DNA from 3 places in the Qipengyuania sp. L-5Y genome. Region 1 is predicted to be linked to each of the others. Evidence: riboswitches for the same ligand, from Rfam matches in the RefSeq annotation. Region 1 holds a riboswitch; each other region holds the start of a gene.
The links. Region 1 has a riboswitch for cobalamin ahead of metE (5-methyltetrahydropteroyltriglutamate--homocysteine S-methyltransferase). Riboswitches for the same ligand answer to the same signal wherever they lie in the genome.
Positions count from the first base shown of each region.

Region 2: another riboswitch for cobalamin. It lies ahead of AC13F2_RS05180 (TonB-dependent receptor plug domain-containing protein); the one in region 1 lies ahead of metE (5-methyltetrahydropteroyltriglutamate--homocysteine S-methyltransferase).
Region 3: another riboswitch for cobalamin. It lies ahead of AC13F2_RS04470 (TonB-dependent receptor plug domain-containing protein); the one in region 1 lies ahead of metE (5-methyltetrahydropteroyltriglutamate--homocysteine S-methyltransferase).

Region 1 covers NZ_JBSXOM010000013.1:6,370-11,857, forward strand. Annotated here, with positions in the region: gene AC13F2_RS00685 (acyl-CoA thioesterase) at 70-849, opposite strand; gene metE (5-methyltetrahydropteroyltriglutamate--homocysteine S-methyltransferase) at 854-3,157, opposite strand; cobalamin riboswitch at 3,271-3,492, opposite strand; gene AC13F2_RS00695 (S46 family peptidase) at 3,632-5,488, opposite strand, start outside.
Region 2 covers NZ_JBSXOM010000025.1:1,055-6,542, forward strand. Annotated here, with positions in the region: gene AC13F2_RS05175 (IS110 family RNA-guided transposase) at 1-983, opposite strand, end outside; cobalamin riboswitch at 1,791-2,022, shown strand; gene AC13F2_RS05180 (TonB-dependent receptor plug domain-containing protein) at 2,199-4,130, shown strand; gene AC13F2_RS05185 (hypothetical protein) at 4,142-4,696, shown strand; gene AC13F2_RS05190 (cobalamin-binding protein) at 4,698-5,488, shown strand, end outside.
Region 3 covers NZ_JBSXOM010000024.1:17,555-23,042, forward strand. Annotated here, with positions in the region: gene AC13F2_RS04455 (ABC transporter ATP-binding protein) at 1-196, opposite strand, end outside; gene AC13F2_RS04460 (FecCD family ABC transporter permease) at 193-1,146, opposite strand; gene AC13F2_RS04465 (ABC transporter substrate-binding protein) at 1,143-1,958, opposite strand; gene AC13F2_RS04470 (TonB-dependent receptor plug domain-containing protein) at 1,955-3,871, opposite strand; cobalamin riboswitch at 3,963-4,147, opposite strand; gene AC13F2_RS04475 (cell wall hydrolase) at 4,305-5,384, shown strand.

The DNA of each region.
Region 1 (5,488 bases):
GTCAATGATATAGTGTAACTTTCTTTACGAGCCGAAGCCGTCGCACGCTCGAACCACCGTTGTGAGAGGTTACTCGTGGCGCGCCCGAACGGTCTTGCTCGTGCCCATCTCGTTCACGGCTACAAAGGTGAACGCCGCTGTCGCAGCATGGACACGTATTCCGCTTAGAAGGTCTTCGGACCAGATTTCCACCGCAACGCGTACGGAACTACGCCCGGTCATCTTCACCTCGGCGACCAGTTCAACCATATCGCCTTCCCTGATTGGCGCGACGAAATCGATGCGGTCTGAAGATGCCATCACCAAGACCTCGCGTGTATGGCGGGTAGCGGCGATAAAGGCCGCTTTGCCCATCATCTTCAGCGCGTCGCCCCCGTAGAGCGTGCCGTAGTGGTTGGTTTGCCCGGGAAACACCATCTCTGCGAGCCGCAGGATAGAGCTCGGCTCTATGGGGGCGCATTCGAACATCGCCGGAAGCGGCAGTTTTGTCGTGGGGCCTTTTCTTGCCACCAATGTAAAGCGCCCGCGGGTGCATAGGCGTCGTTCACCCGAAACCGGCGCTTCTGCGATCAGTTCGACTTCGACATCGAGTGAACTTGTGCCCACGCGTACGAGGTGCCCTGTCACTTCAACCAGATCGCCTTCTTGCGCGGGAGCGGCGAAGTCGATCTTCTGCGATGAGGCGGTGACGAAGGGCGCGCGTCCGTGGCGCGAGGCGGCGAGGAATGCGACCTTGTCCATGTGCGCCAGTGCGACGCCGCCGAACAGCGTCCCGTGATGGTTCGTGTCGCCAGGGAACACGATGTCGATCAACTGCACAGCGGGCCGTGCGTCCTTCGTCTTACTCATCGGATTATGCCTTTGTGTTTGTTTCTGCACGCAAGGTTCGGGCGGCCGATACCATCGCGGCGATTGCCGGTTTGACTTCGTCCCAACCGCGGGTCTTCAGCCCGCAATCGGGATTTACCCAAAGCTGCTCCGGACGCAGATGCTTCTGCGCTAGTCGCATCAATGCAACCATCTCGTCCTCGCCCGGGACGCGCGCCGAGTGGATGTCGTAAATTCCCGGCCCGATTGCGCTGGGATAGCGATAGCTGGCAAAACCCGCGAGCAACTCCATCTGCGAACGTGCAGTTTCGATCGAGATGACGTCGGTGTCCATGGCGCCGATCGAAGGCAGAATGTCGTTGAACTCCGAATAGCACATATGCGTATGGATCTGGGTCTGGTTGCCGACGCCGGCAGCCGCGAGGCGGAAACAGTCGACCGCCCAATCCAGATAGGCCGGCCAGTCACGCTCGCGCAGGGGAAGTCCTTCCCGCAGCGCTGCCTCATCGATCTGGATCGCCTTGCAGCCCGCCGCTTCCAGGTCGAGTACCTCGTCGCGGATCGCCAGCGCGATCTGGCGGCAACTCGCCTCTCGGGGCTGATCGTCGCGCACGAAACTCCAGTTGAGGATCGTGACCGGACCGGTCAGCATGCCTTTGACAGGCTTGCCTGTCAGCCCCTGAGCATAGCGCCACCAATCGACCGTCATCGGTTCGGGCCGCGAAACATCGCCGTAAAGGATAGGCGGTCTGACGCAGCGCGACCCGTAGCTTTGCACCCAGCCATTCACGGTGAAAGCGAAACCCGCAAGCTTCTCGCCGAAATACTGGACCATGTCGTTGCGCTCGAATTCGCCATGGACCAGCATGTCGAGCCCGGCCTCTTCCTGCCATCTGATCGCGCGCTCGGTTTCTTGGTGCAGGAAAGCGTCGTAGCTCTTACCGTCCAGTACGCCGCGATTATACTCGGCGCGGGCTTTGCGCACGGCGCCGGTCTGCGGAAAGGACCCGATGGTGGTCGTCGGGAAGAGAGGTAGATTGAGCACCTCGCTCTGAGTTTTGACGCGCTCGGCATGACCCGCGCGGCGTTCACGCATGTCGTGCGTGAGGGCAGCGATCCGTTCGCTGACAGCGCGATCATGGATACGTGCAGCAGTCTTGCGCGCTTCGGTCGCACGGGCGGAGGTGGCCAGCTCAGCCGCGACGCTTTCTCTTCCATTCGCTAACGCCCGGCGCAGCAGATCGAGCTCCTCGATCTTTTGCACTGCAAATGCCAGCCACTGCTTCAACTCATCGTCCAGCTTGCTCTCCAACTGCAGATCGACGGGCACGTGCAGCAGCGAACAGGAAGGGGCGAGCACCAGATCACGCTGCGCCGCCAGCGGCTCCAGACGATCAAGCAGCGCGGCTAGATCGGCGCGCCAGACATTGCGTCCGTCCACCACGCCAAGCGAGAGCAGGCGGTTTTGCGGCACCGCCTTCACCACCGCATCCAATTGCTCCGGAGCGCGCGCCAGATCGATATGCAGTCCGGCGACCGGCAGGGACGCGGCGAGCGACAGGTTATTTTCCAGACCTCCGAAATAGGTGGCCAGCATGATCTTCGGGCCAGCACGGCCCAGCTTGGCATAAGCGCGGGTAAACGCGCGGCGCTGCCGATCGGTAAGGTCTGTAACGAGGATGGGTTCATCGATCTGCACCCATTCAGCGCCTGCTTCCTCGAGCCGCGCGAGCACAGTGGCATAAAGCGCAAGAACCTCTTCGAGCAGGTCGAACGGATCGCTTCCGTACTCTTTTGCAAGGCTCAGCCAGGTTACCGGTCCAAGAATGACCGGACGCGTTTCAAGACCCTGCGCCTTGGCTTCGAGATAGTCCTCCAGAGGCTTGATGTGCCCGAGTTGCAGCCGAGTTTCAGGCTCGATCTCGGGGACAATGAAATGATAGTTGGTGTCGAACCATTTGGTCATCTCGCCAGCGGTCACGCTGCCATGCGCGTGGCCGCAAGTCGCACCGCCAGTCGCACCGCGTGCCATCGCAAAATAGGTTTCGAGCCCGGCTGCCTGGCCGCTGGCGAGGTCATAGCGCGCCGGAATGGCGCCGAGCATCACGCTTGTGTCGAGCACATGGTCGTACAGCGAGAAATCGTTTGAGGGCAGCCAATCGACGCCGAGTGCCTTCTGCCGCGCCCATGTCGCGGTTCTCAGGCCCTGTGCGGCCTCTTCCAATTCGGCTGGTGAAATAGTGCCGGCCCAGAATTTCTCGAGTGCGAATTTCAGTTCGCGGCGTGGGCCGATGCGGGGAAACCCCAGGCTAGCAACGGAAACGGTCATTTTCATTTACCCCGATGAAGACGGGGGAGACCGGTCGGGCGCGCACGCCGGACGCGCGACGGTAAATCCGGGCGCGCGTCCTGCAAGCGACCAGACCGGGCACCCCGCCGGTGGACGTTATCGCGTCGGAGGCAGGTCTCCTGGCTCGCGGGTCAAAGCAAAACGGTCCGTCTTCCCGGAAGGCTCGCCTTCCAGTGACATGAGTGGACCGCCGCTCGCCGCTTACAGTTGCGGGGGCAGCGCCGGCATTGCGCCCTTGTCAGGGCGCGCACCGGCTTCCCGTCTTAGCTCCGGCGCGGCGAACCGACCGGAGAACCTCGACAAACATCCCATCGGCTTTCCAAGCCATCACGTCAATAGAGCATATAAAGAATTCTTTATATGCTCTATTGATAGGCGATCATCCGAATTTTTAATGCCTGTTCGTAAAGCGGACAGGCGTTTTCAGCTCGCCCGTTTCTGGACGAGCAGTGCTCAGCGCCGGGCCAGTTCCTCGACGAGGGCAGGGGCGGGATAGATCGTCTCCAACGCCTCCTGCACCGCTGCGGCAGAGACAGCGACGGTTCGATTGAGTGTGCCATCGTATCCGTAATTGCCACCCAGCGAATGGATGTTGCCGTCGAAGGCTGCACCGATCACGGTACCGGCCCGGTCGATCACCGGTGATCCGGAGTTGCCGCCGATGATATCGTTCGTCGTCACGAAATCGTAGGTCGTATTCTTGTCGATCTTCGTCTGGTTTGCAGCGAAGGCCGGTGCCACATCGAAGGGTGCGTTGCCGGTAGCACGCTCAAAGGTTCCGCCCATCGTCGTTTGGAACGGGACCTGATTGCCACGCTCGATCCAGCCCTTCACCTGGCCATAGCTGATGCGCAGGGTAAAAGTGGCGTCCGGATAGAGGCTGTCACCGTAGGCGGCAAAGCGCGCATCGGCCAGTTTGACGCCGGCGGCTGCCAGTGGACCCGAATACTGGGCGTCGGCCAGCGCCTTCAATTCGCGCTGGCGCGTGGCCAGTTTGAGCGCGTACTTGATCATGGGATCGTCAGACGCCTCTACCGCCTCGAGGCCGCCATCCCACAGCGCCTTTCGGACTGCCGGATCGGCGAGGGAAGTGCCGTTTACCAGCCGTTCGGCAAGCTGTTCCGGACTCTCCTTCCCCAGCAGAAGCTTGGTGTCGGGATCGTCCACGCCGAGATATTCACGCGCCTTGGATAGGCTCCATTCCATGCCCAGTTCATCCAGCCACGGATAGACGGGCCGTTCGTCGAGCACCTGCTTTTCAGTCAACGGCAGCGCGCTGTCGGTATAGCCGGGCAGACGCTCTGAATTGGGTTTGCCGCGTTCCTGTGCCGCAAAGACCAGAGTTTGCGCGTAGCTGTAAAGATCGCCCGATGGCTGGGTGAAACGAAGCGGATAGTAGAGCGCGCGGTACGCGTTCATCGCCTCATCCACCGTCGTCCAGGGATCTCCGATCTCGCTATCGCCCGCAACCTGCTGGCGCAGATCGTTCTGCGCTTCGGCGAGTTTGGCAGTGAAAGCCGGATCGTTAAGCGCTTTGGTGCGACCGATATAGACCTTCAGACTGTTCTCAATGCCGCTAAGCATGTCGCCGCCTTCGCGGGCATGTTCCTTGCTTTCTTCCATTGCGCGGATCAACCGACCACGCAGTTCGCTGAGCGTGGCGACCGTAACCGGCAGGCGCACTTCGCGCTCGAATGCCAACTGGCTGTCCGTCCACAGGCGGCTGGTCGATCCCGGGTTGCCAACCACAAAGGTGATTTCGCCTTCTTCCGGAGCGCGAGGGTTCCATTTTAGGTGCTCGGGCGTCGCTACCGGTCGACCATTCTCATATGCGCGCAGAAAGCTTGCATCGAGCGAGTAGCGCGGAAAATTGAAATTGTCCGGGTCGCCGCCAAAGGTCGCGGCTCGATCTTCAGGTGCCCAGGCCAGGCGCACGTCGGAATACTTGCGATAGGTGTAGAGCTTGTACTGACCACCACCGAACAGCGTCACCACCTGACAGCGGGTCGTCTCCGAGTCGGGGCAGCCGGCCTTCTCCAGCTCGGCGATCTTCGCGTCGCGCGCTTTGGTCAGCGCCTCTCCGGTCTGCGATCCGATCGCGCCTATCACATCGGGCGTGACGTCCGAGATCATGGTGACCACTTCGGCCTGCTGACCCGGACATTTGAGCTCGGCATCGCGCCGGTCCGCGACGAACCCATTGAGCAGATAGTCGGCAGTCTCGTTCGAATTGTCGAACAGGCAGCTCGCGACACAATGGTGGTTGGTCAGGATCAATCCATCGGGCGATACGAAGCTGGCCGAACAGCC
Region 2 (5,488 bases), on a different contig from region 1:
ATCGCATGCATCACGATGGCGAGCTTGCGGGCGACCGCGACACGCGCCTTGGCGTGGCACTTGGTCTTCGCGAGCTTCAGTCCCCACGTCTTGATCGTGTCGCGCCCCTTGAACCGGGTGAGCATCGCGGATGCAGCCTCGTAGAGCGCGCGGCGCATATCGGGATCACCCGCCTTGCTGATGCGGCCCTTCACGTCGATCGACGAGCCCGACTGCCAGCGGCGCGAGGTAAGCCCGAAGTATGCTGCGACGTTGCGCGAGCGGCGGAAGCGGGTGGGATCATCGATCGCGCTCTTGAAGCTCAGCGCGGTCACCGGGCCGACGCCCGGGATCGCCATGAACCGGCGGCACAGCTCGTCGCGCATGGCGAGCTGGGTGACGAGCTTGTGCAGGATCAGATACTCATCCCACAGCGCCGCGCGGGCTCTGAGCATGCAGTCCATCAGCCCTGCGGTCATCGCATCGCCTGCGACCGCCTCGCGCACGGCCTTCGCCATCGATCCGCGTCCGACCTTGCCAAGCCGGATCCCGAACACCTTCAGCGAGTGGCGGATGGCGTTCTCGATATCGAGGAACTTGCGCTTGAGGTTGCGCCGCTGGACCAGCAGCAGGCGTATCCGGTAGCACTCCTCGGTCTTGATATGCGCCTGCCGGAACCACCCGGTGCGCATGATATGGGCGATACCGAGCGCATCGGCGGCGTCGGTCTTGTTGCGCTGGGCCGACAGCGCGGCGCGCACATGGCGCGTCTCCAGACAGACGGCGGGCAAGCCCAGCTCGATCAATCCGGCATGCAGCCACGGCGATACCGATCCCGCCTCATGGCCGACCCGGCGCAGCCGTCCCGCAAACCGCTCCAGCGCCTCAGCGATCAGCTCCGGCTCGGTCGGGACCTCGGTCTCCAGTACCACCTTCCCGTCATCGCCCACCACACAGATCGCGGTCTCCTCGATCGATACATCGAGCCCTGCAAAGTACTCCATCATCCGACTCCTACGCTTCCGTTTAACCGGAGCGAGGGAAGCGCCTGATGCAGCCGCTGTGCAAGACTTGGCCGCAGCCAAGTCCTCCCCAAATACAGCGGCCCTCATTTTCTTTCTTCAAATCAGACGCTTACGGACAAATACCCCACGCCGATTACGCCTGCAAGCGGAGTGCATCGCGACTGTATCCGGCGCTGCCAGCGACCTGCAGTGATAGCGTTGCGAGTGTGCTTCTGATTAGCAACCAAGCTGCAAAGTTTCTGTAGCGGCAGTGTCTAAGAGCGTCGCTAAATGATGCAACGCCAAGGCAGCGCAACGACGCGATCATCGCACACCAAGCGCCAGATATTCGGATTACGAGCGCACACGGGATACTCGACGATTGGTTGCGGCCACGCTCGTGGACGGCCTATGTGTCAGCTTCTGGGTCAATAATGTTGACGCTTTAATGTCGTGGTTTAGGGTGGGTGTGCGACGGTCGGCTTTTAGGCCGCGCATTCAATATAGAGGACATTGAACCGGCGACGAAGTTGGACCGTATGCGATCTGTCCGGCTTGCGCATTAGAAACTAAAATGCTGCCGTACGGCTTCCGACACCATTCGCGATATTTAAGAAAGGGTTGAGAATCGATCTCAGACGAAAGCGAAAGCTGGTGCCAATCCAAAGGTCGACGGATCAACATCTGGGCATTTCAGTTGGTGACCTAAACAGATACGATGGATTAAGTTCACCTACCCCCTAAAACGGCGACCATCGTCTTGCTGCGTTGCTCTGGAACTGAGCGCTTGCCGCTCATTCGACCAAAGTCTATGAGACGAGCGTCGGCAGAATCAAATGTCGATAAAGCGTGCCGGTAACGGGAACGCAGTGAGGTCTCGATAGGCCAATTCTGCGGCTGTCCCTGCAACTGTAAGCGGCGAGCGCGTAACATGGGTGGGGTTGGCTCCACAACCACTGGGCGGCAATTGTCGTCTGGGAAGGTATGTTTCGTGCGACAACCCGTGAGCCAGGAGACCGACCGGCGCGTGTCGCTCTTGCCGGGCTCATGGGATTGGCCAGGCGCGAAACGAATTTCGTCCGGGCGACGAGTAGCGGTTGGAGCCGCATCGGCAGGACTGCCGGGGGATGCACGCGTCCGTCCCTAGCAGTCTCGTCGACCGCACTCGTGCGGACGCTCCGGCCAAGTCGCCCGGCGCCCCGGAAATTCGTTCTCATGAAATACATTCACCTGTCGCTTCTGTCTTCCGTGCTTCTGCCGGCTCCATCGCTCGCTCAGACCATCGATCCCGCTGCCGATCCAGAGACATCCAACACCTCGATCGTCGTCACCGGGAACCGCGCCACCGATCCCATGCCGCTCGACCGGATCGGCGGATCGGTCACCGTCCTCGACGAGCAAATCCTCGACCGGAGGCAAGTCCGCGAGGTGTCCGACGTGCTCCGCGACGTCCCAGGGGTCGCGGTCGGACGGGTTCCCGGTCAGACACAGCTTCGGTTGCGCGGTGCTGAAGCCAACCATACGCTCGTCCTCGTTGACGGGATCGAGGTGTCGGATCCCTATGCCGGCGAGTTCGATTTCGGAACGCTTATCGCCGACGAGGCTTCGCGGATCGAGGTGCTGCGCGGACAGCAGAGCGCGATCTACGGGTCGGACGCGATCGGCGGCGTCATCCAGTACATCACTCTCGACGGCCGCGATGCGCCCGGGGCGGTCGCGCGGATCGAAGCCGGTTCGTTCGGCATGGTGAACGGTGCTGCCCGGATCGCTGGATATAGTGGCGATCTCGACTACGCGCTGTCCGCCACACTCAATACCACCGATGGCACGCCAGGCGCCCGGAACGGCACGCGCGATCTTGCGAACGACAGTGGTGCGGTCTCGCTGAAGACGACGTTCGCGCCATCAACCAATGCACGCCTCACTGGTGTATTACGCTACGCGCGCACCAATGCCGAATTCAACGACAGCGATTCCGATCCGGGAAGTCCGACCTTCGGATTCCAGGTCGATAGCCCCGGCAACCGCTTCGAGAACGAGGCTATCTATGTGCTCATCAGGGGCGAGCTAGACTTGCTCGACGATCGCTGGACCCAAGCGTTTTCGGCCCAGATCGCGGATACCCGGCGCGACGGTTTCGCTTCGACTGGACGCAGCTATGGCAGCGAGGGCCAGAGGTTGAAAGGGTCCTACGATACGACGTTGCGTATCGAGGCTGGCGGTCTGACCCACCGGGTCACGGCGGCTCTCGATGTCGAACGCGAACGCTTCCGTAACACCGATCCGACCGGCTTCGCATTCACCGGTCGCCGACAGATCGACAATGTCGGTCTCGTCGGCCAGTATGCGATCGATCTCGGAGACCGAGCGAGCGCGTCCGCATCCATCCGCAGGGACTGGAACGACCAGTTCGCCGATACAACCACGTACAGGCTTCAGGCGAGCTATCGGATCGCTGCGGCTACGCGAGTGCGCGGGGCCGTCGGATCGGGGGTGAAGAACCCCTCGTTCTACGAACTATATGGGTTCGTGGACGGCCGTTTCATCGGCAATCCCGACCTCAGGCCCGAGAAGTCGAGCGGATGGGAGATCGGGATCGACCAGTCGCTGTTCGGTGAGCGCGCTTCAATCGGGGTCACCTATTTCGAGAGCGAACTGGACGAAGAGATCTTCACTTCTTTTCCGCCCCCGAACTTCGTCGCCAGCCCTGGCAATCGCGATACCGTATCCAAGAGAAACGGCGTCGAAGTGTTCGGCGAGGCGCGCTTCGCGGAAGCTTGGCGCGTCAATGGAGCTTACACCTATCTGCGTTCCCACGAGGATGGCGCGCGCGAAGTGCGGCGGCCCTCCCATACCGCCAGCCTGGCTGTCGACTGGCGCGCTCCCAAGGATGCCGGAGGGGTCACGCTCGTTGCGCGCTACAATGGAGAGACGATCGACAGCGCTTTCATCGATCCCTCGTTCGTGCCGGTTCGCGTGCAACTGGACGACTACTTTCTGCTGAACGTCAACGCCGACGTGAGGGTGATGGATAATGTCGAGCTGTTCGGCCGAGTCGAGAATTTGACGGCCGCCGATTACGAGGATGTCTTCAGTTTCGCGACGCCCGGACGCTCGTTCGCCATTGGCGCGCGCGCGCGTTTCTAAGGAGAATTTCGATGACGGATGAAATGATAGCAAAGTCCGACATTGCGAGGTTCGCATGGCCTGTCACACTTGCCTTGGCGACGGTGGGCGGATCGCTGGTTGCCGCCTGCATGATGCCGTTCGTGGCTGTTACGATCGTGACCGCCGCGACCATGCGCCGCTCGCTCGCGTTAACGACGATCCTCGCGATCTGGGCGACCAACCAGTTGCTGGGGTTCACCGTCCTCGGCTACCCGCACACGGGATATGCGTTCGCCTGGGGCGGTGCGCTGGGCATCGCATCTATTCTCGCCATGCTCGCCGGTGCCATCATCATGGGAGAACAAAACGAGCTGAGCACCCTTCGGACATTTGGCGCCTTTCTGATCGGCTTCGCTGTTTACGAGGCTGCGCTATTCGGGTTTGCTTTGGTGGTAGGCGGGACAGAGACTTTCACGATGGCGATCGTGGGACAGATCTTCGCGAACGATGCATTATGGTTCGCAGGACTGTTGTTGGCGTCCTGGCTCCTCGCCAGAGCCGCTCCCACGCTATTCGGACCTTCTCCGCGAATACGGTTCGCCTGACATGGCGCAGCCGCGCATCGTGTCCCTCCTGCCGAGCGCGACCGAAATCGCCGTCGCACTCGGATTGGGAGAGAGCCTCGTCGGTCGCTCGCACGAATGCGATTATCCGCTTTTCGTAAAGGCATTGCCGGTCGTCACGTCGACCAGACTCGAGAAAGGACTGACGTCGCGGCAGATCGACGACCGGATCCAGGAAATCGTGAGGCAAGGACTGTCGGTATACGAAGTCGATACCGCGCTTCTGCGGGACTTGCGGCCCGACCTCATCTTGACCCAATCGCAATGCGCGGTCTGCGCGGTCACCCCTGCCGATCTGGAAGAAGCACTCGGCGACTGGATCGGAACCGCCCCGACGCTGCTGTCGCTGGCACCCGATACATTGGAAGATGTATGGAGCGATTTCGCTAAGGTCGCCGAAGCGGCGGGAATTCCCAAGCGTGCATCATCGGTCGTCGGTGACTTGAAGGAGCGGATGTCAGGGCTATCCCGAAGTAGCGCGGAGAGGATGGATCGCCCGCGTGTCGCCGCGATCGAATGGATCGATCCGCTGATGGCCGCAGGAAACTGGGTACCCGAACTAATCGAGGCGGCCGGCGGTCACCCATTGTTCGCGCGAGCCGGAGAACATTCCTCGTGGCTGAATTGGGACGACTTGATTGCCGCCGATCCCGATCTGATCGTTGCGATGCCCTGCGGATATCTGTTGCCACAAACGCTCGCCGATCTGGGGTCGCTCGTCGACCACTTCGGTTGGAAAGACCTTACCGCGGTTCGCAAAGGGAAGGTCTTTGC
Region 3 (5,488 bases), on a different contig from region 1:
ACTTTGTGGAAGCATCCACCCCGTCGAAGGCCACCATTCCATCATCGGGCACCAGCAAGCCCGCGAGCGCTTCGAGCAAGGTCGATTTACCCGCACCATTCGGCCCGCAGATCGCCGTGATCGAGCCCGGCGCGAGGTCGAGCGAGATGCGGGACAGACGCTTGTCGACGGAGAGTTCCCGTGCCGCGAGCATCATGCCAGCCCCCTGCGCATGCGCAGCAGCAACCAGAGAAAGAACGGAGCGCCAAGGAGGCTCAAGGCGATGCCCAGACGCAGTTCCGTCACCAGTGGCAATATGCGTACGACGCTATCCGCGACAAGCACCAGCAGGGACCCGGCCAATGCGCTCGGCACGATGAGCTGTGAAGGCCGGCTATCGGTGAAGGGCCGAACCAGATGGGGCACGATGAGGCCGACGAAGCCGATGATACCGGCCACCGCGACGCCCGCGCCGACCGTCAGCCCTATACCCACGATCAGCAGCCAGAGCAGCCGTCCGGGTTCGACCCCAAGGGATCTGGCGACGGGTTCCCCCAGCGTGAGCGCATCCAGCGATTTCCCGCTCCGCCAGAGCAGAAGCACGCCCAGCGCCACCAGCGGGGTGGCCAGCCACACTTCGCGCCAGCTCCGGTCGGTCAGCGCGCCGTTCAGCCACATCACGATCTCGCTCATGGCGAAAGCATTGGGCGCCATGCTGATCGCAAGCGCCGTCAATGCGCCGGCGAGGCTCGCAACCATCAACCCGGCGAGCGTGAACAGCGCGATCCCGCCCGTGCGTCCGGCAATCGCCGCCAGCAACGCCATCGCCCCGCCCGCCCCGATCAGGGCGAATGCGGGAAGCAGCCAAGGCGAAGCGGCATAGCCGAACCATAGCGCGGCCACGGCACCCAGCGCCGCGCCCGGGGCGATCCCGAAAAGACCGGGGTCGGCCAGCGGATTGCGCAGGTACCCCTGCATGGCTGCCCCGCCCGCTCCCAATCCCGCGCCCACGACCACGGCCAGCAGGGCGCGCGGCAGGCGCAGCTCTGCAAGGATGAGCGCGGCGTTGGGCGTGCTGGCGGGATCGAGCCAGACCCGCCCGGCCAGCAGCGAAAGCGGAAGCGCAACGATGAGCAACCCGCCGAAGATCAAAGTCGCGCGGTTCACGATACTGTGCTCCGTATCTCCGCCAGTCGGCGAGCGGCACGGATGATCGTCGGACCGCCGCAGTAAAGCAGGCTGGTATCGAAGCGTTCGCGCCGCATATCCGGCAGCCGGTCGAGCACCGGGTGCTGCTGGCCAAGGTCGCCGCCTGCAACCAGCAACACCTGCGGCGGCGCGGCGACCACATCTTCGAGCGCCACATAGTCGGCCTGGGACAGCCCGCGGGCCGGCGCACCGTTCGTGAAACCGGTGCGAGCAAGCAGGTCGCTCACCAGCGATTGCTCGCCCGCGACAATTCCGCCGGGCTGCCACAGGAGAACGTCGACGGCGCGCCCGTCTGGCGCCTCTGCTTCGGTGAGCGCCGCTTCGATCCGTTCGATCAGGCGCTGACCCGCTTGCGGATCGCCGGACAGAGAAGCCAGTTCCCGGATCTGCTCCTCGCTCGAGGCGACATCACTGGCTATGCCGAACGTCACGACCTGCATGCCCAGATCTTCCAGGGCGGCGCGTGTTGCGGGTGCGATAAAGCTTCCCGCCACGACCACATCCGGATCGAGCGCGAGAACCTCCTCGACCGTGCCGCCGGTGGCCCGGTATCGCGACGCCTGTTTCGCCGGCATCGAGCTCGACCGCGGATCCTTGCTGTAATGGGATATCGCCAGCAATTGTCCCGGCGCCGTCACATCGGCAAGGATCGCATCGGTGCAGGGGTTCAGGCTGACGATGGTCGGCCGCGCCCGAGCCGTCGGCGCATCGGCCCCGCCCTGCGCACATGCGGCAAGGAGCAGGACCGATGCGGCGAGCAGCGGTTTCACATCTTCGCCCTGATCCCGCCGAAGACGCTGCGGCCAGCCGTCCCATATCCTGCAACCGTCTGGTAATCGGTGTCGAACACGTTCTCGACGCGGCCAAACAGTTCCAGATTGTCGCCCAGGCCGAAGGATGCCCGCACATCGAGCAACTCGTATCCTTCGAGGCGAACGGTGTTGGAGGCATTATCCCAGCTTGCACCCACGAGGCGCAGATCCGCCCCCAGGCCGAGACCGAAATCGCTGATCCAGTCGCCGTAAATGGTACCGAAATGCTTGGGTCGCCGCGCCAGATCGAGATCGGTCGTACGATCTTCCGCATCGACATAGGAATATGTGCCGGCAAGGCGAAGACCGGGTGCAAGATCGAAGCCTGCCTCCGCTTCGATGCCCTGCGCGCGGGCGCGGGCGGTGTTCAGGTATACGCCGGAAGGTCTTTCAGGCGTAACGCCGAACCCGATCAGATTGTCGCTGTCGCGGCGGAAGCCCGTCAGCGCGAGATGCAGACCTGAGCCCCGCTGCCCTTTCTCAACTCCCAGATCGTAGCTGGTGCTTTCTTCGGGTTCGAGCTCCGTATTCCCGTAGAACGAGAGCAACTGGTACAGTGTCGGTGCCTTGAAACCTTCGCCCACGCTACCGCGCACGCGCCAGTCATCGCCAAAGCCATAGCTCACATCGCCGCCGAAGCTTACATGCGTGCCGAACTGTTCGTGATCGTCCACGCGCGCACCGCCATGGACGGCCAGACGGCCCATCACCCAGCCAAGCTGCGCATAGGCCCCGCTGATTTCGGTTTCGGCGGCCGTGTCGAAGCTCGTTTCAAACTCGGTCCATTCATGATCGCCGCCGAAAGCCAGCGAGAGACCGCCCAGCAAACGGTATTCTCCGCGCAGCGAGATGCGATCGGAGCGGCCGTCGCTGGCAAAGGTCTCCGCCCCGGAACCATCGCGATTGGCGCGCTTGGTATCGGACAGGCTGTACGCGGCGCGCAGGGTCAGGTCGTTGCCGTAATAGGCAAGGCCGACATCGCCCCAGTAACGCGTGGTTTTCTGCGTATCGTCGGTATCCGCGAGAACGAAATCGGGTGCGGGAAAGCCATCGATCTCGACGTCGCCTTCCGCAAAGTTGCCATGCGCGAACAGCTCGAGGCTGGGGGTCAGATTGAGGAAGGCGCTGGAGCCGATAGCGAATTGCTTCGATCCGTCGGCTTCCGTGCCCGATGCGGCTGCGGAAAATCCGTCGGTCTCGAACCATGACCCGGTCAGGCCGATAAAGGCATTGTCATTGCCTGCTCCGGCAGCGGCGCTGGCAAACAGCGTGTCGCGCGAGCCGTACTCGACGCTGGCAGTCATGCCGCGCTCGGCCCGCGTCGAGATGTCGATCACCCCGCCCACGGCTTCCGATCCCCAGATCGTGCTGTTCGATCCGCGCAGAACATCGATCTTGCCGGCTGTACCAAGCAGCAGATTGCCGAAATCGAAGCCGCCCGAAGGGCTCGCCTGGTCGGCCACGCGCACGCCGTCGACCAGTACCAGAAGCTGATCGGGATTGGCGCCGCGCACGTTTACGCTGGTTACCGTACCGACACCCCCGCTACGCGACAGCGACAGACCGGGAACGCGCGCAAGTGCGCGTGCCGGATCGGCACCCTGAATGGTTTCGATCTCTTCCCGTCCGATGACGGTGACCGACTGGCCGGTATTGCGCAGATCGGTGCCGAGGCCGTTGGCCGTGACCGTGATGATCGCCTCGGCCGGGGCCGCGCTGCGATAGCTGCCCACAGTCGCTTGCTGATCGCCAGCCTCGTTTGCCTCGTCCTGGGCGGCGATGATTTCCTCGAGCGCCTGCTCGCTGGCAGTCTGCGCATACGCTGCGCCAGGCATTGCCGAAGCGGAAATCAAAAGCAGATATTTATACACGTAACCTCCTGTCATGAACGAAATGCCGCCCATGACGGGAGGGAGCCGAAACGCTCCATCCACGTTTGCTACAGGTACACCCCGCCCTGCAGCCGAACGACGGTCATGGGCAGGTCTCCTGGCTCCCGGATCAGCGGCCCTGTTCCGCCTTCCCGCTTTCGCAGTGGCATATGGAGCGGACCTCCCCGGTCACAGTTGCGGGAGCAGCGAGGGGCTTGCACCCTCTTCCCTCTTCGGGCCTGCGCAAACAGGCCAACCCGTGACTCGCGGCGCCGACTACTGCGCAATGTGTCGTTGCACAAGACGCAACTTCATTAAGTTTTGCTGTTATAGGGCGCCATCGAATCCCGTCCCGTTGCGGGATGGCGATCGCACACATCTGTCGGCCTTACCGGGTATAGGCTATGGGCAATTCCTGAAAGAAGGACGCAGTTTGAGCGGATTGGAAGTGTTGGCCGGGGACAAGGACCGTGCGCTGCACGTCGCCTCGCCGCGCGCCCAGCGCCGAGCCGCCAGACTGCAGGATCGCCGTAAACTGGCGACCCGCCTCGGTATTCTTGGCGCTGCCATCGCTCTTCCGACCGTGGCTGCGCAAGGCGAATGGTCCGATTTCAGAAGCGCGATTGGCCTGGGCGACGAACGCGTACCCTTGACGCCCATGCCGTTCGAAACGGCTGGCGAAAGCTTTCCTGGATCGGCCTTCTATTACCTCGAAGATGCCCCGCGCCTTGCCACAGATATCGCCGACCTTCGCAAGAGCGAAGGGACGCTTGAAACCGTCGAATTTGCACAAAGTCATGGCGCGGTTGCAGCGGCACAGGCATTTCGCCAGACGGGCAACGGTATCGACAAGGCGCGCGCATTGCAGTGCCTTTCCATGGCCGTGTACTACGAAGCCGCCAGCGAAAGCCTGTCGGGCCAACAAGCGGTGGCGCAAGTGGTCCTGAACCGGGTTGCACATCCCGCCTATCCCGCCAGCATCTGCGGTGTGGTGTTTCAGGGGTCGGAACGCAAGACGGGCTGCCAGTTCAGCTTCACCTGCGACGGATCACTGGCGCGCACCCCTTCCCGCCGGGGGTGGGCGGTGGCCCAATCCGTAGCGCTGGGTGCCTTGGCGGGCGAGGTTTACAAGCCCGTCGGCCTGGCCACACATTACCACACCAATTACGTGAACCCCTATTGGGCCGCCAGCCTCGACTATATCGGTGCCATCGGCGCGCACCGTTTCTATCGCTGGAAAGGCGGGGCCGGAACCGCCGGTGCCTTTACCGACGACTATGCCGGCGCGGAGCCGCTTGCCGCCCCCAACGTTCGGCGCGCGGAAGCGGACGTCCCCGGCCCTGTACAGCCTACCCCTCCGTCCAATGCCGCTATCGGTATCAGTACCGAACCGGATGCGCCGGTTGGGGCGCCCGCCGCCGCAGCTCCAGCCGACAAGCTTCCGCAATCCGGCAGGGTTCGCGAGGAGTATGCCAATTCAGGCAAATGGATCAACGAGCCCGGGAAAAAATAGGCTTGCGGGCCAACACGAAGGCAATCCTTTACGTCTCCACAACCATGCTGCGGAACCGAAGTTTAGCGTGCTTCGGCCATGAGGGGGTTCAACAGCCCAGCCCC